DNA from 2 places in the Frigoribacterium sp. CFBP 13605 genome. Region 2 is predicted to be linked to the other one. Evidence: predicted binding sites of a transcription regulator. Region 2 holds the regulator's gene; the other holds the start of a gene.
The links. The regulator LexA, encoded in region 2, represses DNA repair genes until DNA is damaged. The targets are predictions, from matches to a motif close to TCGAACANNTGTTCGA.

Region 1 (3,465 bases), on a different contig from region 2:
GTGCGCAGGTCTCGGGCGTTCGACCGCCAGACGTTCTTGGCCACGAGGTCGATCTGCTCGTCGTCGAGGCCCAGCGCGAGACCGGCGTCGCGCACCGCCCCGCGTCCGCGGTAGGTGGACTGCATCGACATGAGCGTGACCCGGTTGCTGCCGTACCGGTCGAAGATCGCCCGGTAGACCTCGTGCCGCCGCGCCGCCTCGACGTCGATGTCGATGTCGGGCAGGGTCTCGCGCTTGTTGCCGAGGAACCGTTCGAACAGCAGGTCGTGCTCGATCGGGTCGACGTTCGAGATGCGCAGCAGGTAGGTGACGAGGCTGCCCGCCCCCGATCCCCGCGCCGCGTTGCGCACCCGCAGGTCGCGCATCAGTGCGGAGACGTCGGCCACGGTGAGGAAGTACCCGGCGAAGCCGAACCCGGTGATGATGCCGAGTTCGTAGCGCATGCGGTCCTCGACCTTGTCGCGCAGGGCACGGTCGGCGTCGCCGAAGCGTTCGGTGACGCCGGCCTGGGCCTGCCGGAACAGCGCCTGGTCGGGGTCGCCGTCGACGCCGATCGCACTGAGCTCCGGCACCTTCGGGCGGCCCCAGCCGAGGTCGGCGACGGGGTCGAGTCGGCACCGGTCGGCCAGGCGTTCGGTGGCTGCGAGCATCTCGTCGCCGACGCTGCGGGGCAACGACGAGGCGTCGCTCACCAGACGGGCCAGTCGGCGCATGTCGGCGGGGCGTTTGAGGTAGGCCTGGGCGTTCGGTTGGGGCCGGAACGAGCCGAGGGCGGCCAGGTGCCCTGCCGAGTCGAGCACGTCGGCCGTGACGGCCTCGTCGGGATCGAGGTACCGCACGGCGTTCGTGAGCACGGCCGGCACCCCGACGTGGTCGGCCAACTCGAGCATGCGGGCGGCGTGCCGGATGCTGCGGCTCTCGCCCGGCTCGGTCAGGTGGCAGACCACCTCGACCACCACGCCGCCCGGCAGCGTCGCCGCCCAGTCGGCGAGCGACGCCGCGGCCTCGCTGTGACGCCCCGCCTGGACCAGCCGGCCCACGTCGGAGTCGGGCCCCAGCAGCACGGTCGCCGCCGGCTCGGTCTCGCCCTGGACGAAGCCCCTCACCCGGGACCGGGCGATGGTCGCCACGCTGTTGGCACTGCCGCTGGCGCGGCGGGTGGCCCGACCGTGGGACGCGCTGATCAGCCGGCACAGCGCCGCCCACCCCGCCTTCGCCGGCCCGCCGCCCCGCGCCCCGTGCGCCAGCACCACGATGCGGTCGACCCCGCCGACGGCCCCGCCTCCGACGGCACCACCGTCCACGAACCCCTCGCGGTCGTCCCGGCAGCCCAGCTCGACCCCGACGATCGGGTCGACGCCCGCCGTCCGGCAGGCCCCGACGTGCCGGATCGCCCCGTACAGCCCGTCCCGGTCGGTGATCGCCGCCGCGTCGGCACCCGCCGCGACGGCGGCGTCGACGAGCGCCTTCGGGTGCGCCGTGCCGTGGTGGGCGCTGAACGCCGACGCGACGCGCAGGTGGGTGAAGCTCATGGTCGGTACCTCGGGCTGCTGAACCCCCGGCCGGGTCGTTCGAACAGGTGTTCGACCAGTGTACGTCGCTCCGATCGGCCGTCGCACCCCGTGGCCCGTCCCTCGGGTCCCACGGCCTGTCATCATCGGGGCATGTCCGATCGACGCCCCACCCCGACCGATCGAGGCCCCGCCTCGCCCGATCGACGGTCCGCCCTGCGTCGCGACGCCCGCACCGCGACCCACTGGACCCGCGTCCTGCTGGCCCAACCGCGCCTCCTGCTCGCCGTGAAGACGGCCCTCGCCGCGGCCCTCGCCTACTGGATCGCGCCGCAGGTGCCCGGCGTCGCCGCCGACTACCCGTACTACGCGCCGCTCGGCGCCGTGATCGCGATGTACCCGACCATCAAGAGCTCGCTGCGACAGGGGTTCCAGGTGCTGGTCGGCGTGGTCGTCGGCATCGCCCTCGCCACGGCGGTCTTCTCGCTGCAGGACGGTCGGCCCGGCGTGTTGGCGGTGGCGCTCGTCGTCGGGGTCGGCGTGCTCGTGGCCGGCATCCGCTGGCTCGGCGCCGGTCGTGACTGGGTGCTCACGGCCGGGTTGTTCGTGCTGCTGCTCGGCGGCGCGAACGCCGAGGCCTACTCGCTGGGCTACATCGTGCAGATCGGCGTCGGCGTCGTCGTCGGCGTCGTCGTCAACCTGGTGCTCGTGCCGCCGCTCTACGCCTCGCGCGCCGAGGAGCGCCTCCTCCGGGTGAAGGACTCGCTGGCCGACCGGGCCGACGAGGTCGCCGGCGTGTTCGAGACCCCCTGGCCCCTCGAGGACGACGAATGGGAGCGTCGCGTGGGCGTCCTGCCGAGCACCCTCCGCCGCGTCCGCGAGACCGTCGCGTACGCGGACGAGTCCCGTCGCATGAACCCGCGGTGGTTGCTCCGCCGCCGCGACCTCGGCCAGGAGTACGCGGATCTCGCCACGTACGAGCGCGTCTCGTTCCACCTGCAGGACGTCGCCGAGGTCTCGGGCATCCTCGGTCGCCGGATCGGCCGGCAGATCGGCATGCCCGACGACCTCGCGCCCGACGTCGCCCACGCCGTGCACGGCGTCGCCACCGTCATCCGACGCCACGGGGCCGACGACGTCGACGCGTTCACCGACGCCCGGCGACGCGTCGCCGACCTCTGGGACGCCGTCGACCGCCACCGGGACCGCCCGACCACGGACACGAGCGGCGGCGTCTCGATCGCCGTCTCGCTCGGACGCATCATCGCCGCGCTCGACCCCGACGACACCACCGCGCCCCGCCCCGAGGACGACGCCGCCGAGGAGGGGCGCGCGGCCGACGACGACGACACCGGCGGCCGGGTGGGCGGCACCGACAGCACGGGGCCGGTCGACGACGACAGCGCACCCCGCGACACCGCACCGCACGACACCGTGCAGGACGGCGAGGCCGACGACGGTCGCTGACCCCGATACGGCGCTCACCCTCCGGGAGCAGTACGGTTGACCGGGCACCGGCGCCGAGACGCGACCCGTGCCCTCCGCGGCCGGGGCGGTCGACGGGAATGTCCGTCCCCCCTGTGCGTTGACACCCGTGGCCCCGAGAACCCCCGCCGCCTGATCGACCAGCGACGACACGATCGTCGCCCTCCCACGAAAGCTGCACTGTGACAGACACCACCACCCTCATCATCCTCGGAGCCAGCGGAGACCTCACCGAGCGTCTGCTGCTCCCCGGCCTCGCGAGCCTGCTCAAGAGCGACCGCGGCGTCGACGTCCAGCTCATCGGCACCGGCCGCAGCGAGCGCAGCCCCGAAGAGTGGGACGACGTCGTGAAGACCGCCTTCAACGGCGACGCCGGCAGCGACCTCGCCAAGAAGACGCTGGCGTCGAGCCGGTACCTCCAGGGCGACCCGACCACGGTCGAGCACCTGAAGGCCCTGTTCGAGGCCAG
Region 2 (3,465 bases):
ACGACGGCGACTCCGACGGCGATCAGTCCGAGCGCGACGACCGCCAGGCCCTCCGCCGCGTAGCGGGCCTGTCGACCGAACTGCAGGACGTCACCGAGGTCGAGTACCGGCAGTTGCGCCTCGAGAACGTCGTCCTGATCGGCGTCTACTCGCAGGGGTCGATGGCGGACGCCGAGAACTCCCTCCGTGAACTCGCTGCCCTGGCCGAGACGGCGGGGGCGGTCGTGCTCGACGGACTGCTGCAGCGACGGCCGAACCCGGACCCGAGCACCTACCTGGGCAAGGGCAAGGCCGAAGAACTGCGGGGAACGGTCGCGGCCCTCGGCGCCGACACCGTCATCGCCGACACCGAACTGGCCCCCAGCCAGCGACGCGCCCTCGAGGACGTGGTCAAGGTCAAGGTGATCGACCGCACGGCGGTCATCCTCGACATCTTCAGCCAGCACGCCAAGAGCCGGGAGGGCAAGGCGCAGGTCGAACTGGCCCAGCTCGAGTACCTCCTGCCCCGTCTCCGCGGTTGGGGCGAGTCGATGTCCCGCCAGGCCGGTGGACAAGTCGGAGGCGCGGGTGCCGGAATGGGCAGCCGCGGGCCCGGTGAGACCAAGATCGAGCTCGACCGGCGCCGCATCCACACCCGCATGGCCCGGCTCCGCAAGCAGATCAAAGAGATGAAGCCTGCCCGCGACGCCAAGCGGGCCAACCGTGACCGCAACGAGGTGCCCACCGTCGCCATCGCCGGATACACGAACGCCGGGAAGTCCAGCCTCCTGAACCGGTTGACGAGCGCGGGCGTCCTCGTCGAGAACGCGCTGTTCGCGACCCTGGACGCGACGGTCCGCAAGAGCGTGACGGCCGACGGTCGTCCCTTCACGTACGCCGACACCGTCGGATTCGTCCGGAACCTCCCTCACCAGCTGGTCGAGGCATTCCGATCGACGCTCGAGGAGGTCGAGGCGTCCGACGTCATCGTGCACGTCGTCGACGGGTCGCACCCCGACCCCGCCGCCCAGCTCGCCACCGTCCGAGACGTCATCGCCGAGGTCGACGGTCGCGACATCGCCGAGATCGTCGTCTACAACAAGAGCGACCTCGTCGACGACGACCAGCGTCTCGTCCTGCTCGGGCTCGAGCCGACGGCGGTCTTCGTCTCGGCACGGACGGGTGAGGGCATCGACGAGCTGCTGGCCCGCATCGCAGCCGTCCTGCCCGAACCCGAGATCGAGCTCGACCTGTTGGTGCCGTACGACCGCGGCGACGTCGTCTCCCACCTCCACGACTCGGGCCGCATCGTCAGCACGGACTACGAAGAAGAGGGCACCCGCGTCCACGCGCGTGTCTACCCGAGTGACGTCGCCGGGCTCACGCCCTACGTGGCTCCCGTGGGCGTGGGGCGCTGACGCCGAGCCGCACGTCCTCGAACGACGAAGCGCCGACCACCTGTGGTGGTCGGCGCTTCGTCGTTCGCGGGGCGGGTCGCCACCGTCGAGAAGAGATCAGACGGAGCGCAACACGGCGACGACCTTGCCGACGATCTGCGCATGGTCGCCGACGATTGGTTCGAACGCGCTGTTCCGGGGAAGCAGCCAGGTGTGGCCGTCTCGCTGGCGGAACACCTTGACGGTCGCTTCGTCGTCGAGCATGGCCGCGACGATGTCGCCGTTCTCGGCGTCCTGCTGCTGCCGCACGACGACCCAGTCCCCGTCGCAGATGGCCGCGTCGATCATCGAGTCGCCGACCACCCGCAACATGAACAGTTCGCCCTTGCCGACGAGTTGACGCGGCAGGGGCATCACGTCCTCGATTTGCTGCTCGGCCGTGATGGGGATGCCGGCGGCGATCCGTCCGACCATGGGGACGTGAGCAGTGTCGCCGTCGTCACTCGTCGTGAAGACGGTGGCCGGGGCGACCGCCGGCGCCGTCGCGTCCACGAGGACCTCGAGGGCTCGGGGTCGGTTCGGGTCACGGCGGATCTTGCCGGCGAGTTCGAGCTGGTTCAGCTGGTGCGTGACGCTCGACAGGGACTTGAGGCCGACGGCGTCGCCGATCTCGCGCATGCTCGGGGGATACCCGCGGTGTCCGATGCTCTCGGTGATCGCGGCGAGGATCGACGCCTGCTTCGCCGTCAACTCCTTGCGGGGGAGGACGCCCGGATCGAGCTGACGGGGGGCGTCGGTGGCCGCCTGCGGGGTGCGCTTCGGGTCGCTCATGGGTCTCCTGCCGTCGATGTCGGTGGTCCCTGTTTGACTCCTACCACCGATCGAAACCGTATCCGATCGGGCGGTGTCGACAAAACACATGTTCGAGTGTGTCGCGTTGTCGCTTCCCGATCCACAGCGATTCCGTCCCGTGATACTCGTCGCGGGGGTTGAAAGCCTCGGCAATCGAATGTATGTTCGGAACACGTCTTCGTGCCCGGCATTCCCGGCCGAGTGCCGGGCACGAACTCGTCCCCTGTCTTCCACGGTGAAAGGACCACCTCATGAGCGTCACCTCAGCATCAGCAGTTGCGTCCCCCGTCGACTCGACCCGAGTCGTGCGCACGCGTCTGCGCATCACCCGGCGGGGCCGCGCGGTCGTCGCCGCGCTCGTCGCGGTCCCGCTCGTCGTCGTGGCGGGTGCGCTCGTCCTCAACGGTGGCGGCGCCGTCGCGTCCGACACGACGGGTCGCGCGGACTTCCAGCACGTGACCGTCGACGGCGGCGAGACGCTCTGGCAGGTCGCGTCCGAGATCGACCCCGACGCCGATCCTCGCGACGTCATCGCCGACCTCGTCTCGCTCAACAACCTGCCGAGCGCCGAGGTCTCCGCCGGGCAGAGCCTCGCCGTCCCCGCTCAGTACGCTCGCTGAACTGCCGTCGCCGACGAGGCGGGTGGTCCGGTCCACGGTCATCGTGTTCGTTCGGTGGCGACCGACCCGACACACCGTCGGCCCGCCCGTACGATGGTGGAGTGTCCTTCAGTCTCGACGACCTGCCCATCCGTGACGACCTCCGGGGGCTGACGCCCTACGGTGCTCCCCAGAAAAAGGTCCCGGTCGCTCTCAACGTCAACGAGAACACGCATCCCATCCCCGAGGACGTCGCACGCGACATCGTCGAGTCGGTGGCCCGGGCGGTCCTCGACGTCAACAGGTACCCCGATCGTGAGTTCACGACGCTGCGCGACTCGCTGGCGGCCTACCTCGGGCACGATCTGACCCGCGACAACATCTGGGCGGCGAACGGCTCCAACGAGGTCATCCAGCAGCTCCTCCAGGCCTTCGGAGGCCCGGGCCGCTCCGTCCTGGGGTTCCCCCCCACGTATTCGATGCACTCGATCATCGCCACGGGCACCGGCAGCCGGTGGATCGAGGGTCGTCGTGACGAGGGGTTCCGCATCTCGCCCGAGACCGCGGTCTCCGAGATCGAGCGCACCCGTCCCGACATCGTCTTCTTCTGCGGTCCGAACAACCCCACGGGCACCCCT

Region 1: the regulator LexA is predicted to act here: its motif matches at 1,572-1,587, upstream of IFT36_RS06740 (DNA polymerase III subunit alpha).

Annotation. Positions count from the first base shown of each region.
Region 1 covers NZ_JACYNS010000020.1:15,620-19,084, reverse strand. The annotation lists gene IFT36_RS06740 (DNA polymerase III subunit alpha) at 1-1,532, opposite strand, end outside; gene IFT36_RS06735 (FUSC family protein) at 1,665-2,978, shown strand; gene IFT36_RS06730 (glucose-6-phosphate dehydrogenase) at 3,179-3,465, shown strand, end outside.
Region 2 covers NZ_JACYNS010000009.1:33,689-37,153, forward strand. The annotation lists gene hflX (GTPase HflX) at 1-1,397, shown strand, start outside; gene lexA (transcriptional repressor LexA) at 1,494-2,207, opposite strand; gene IFT36_RS04295 (hypothetical protein) at 2,480-2,848, shown strand; gene IFT36_RS04300 (histidinol-phosphate transaminase) at 2,950-3,465, shown strand, end outside.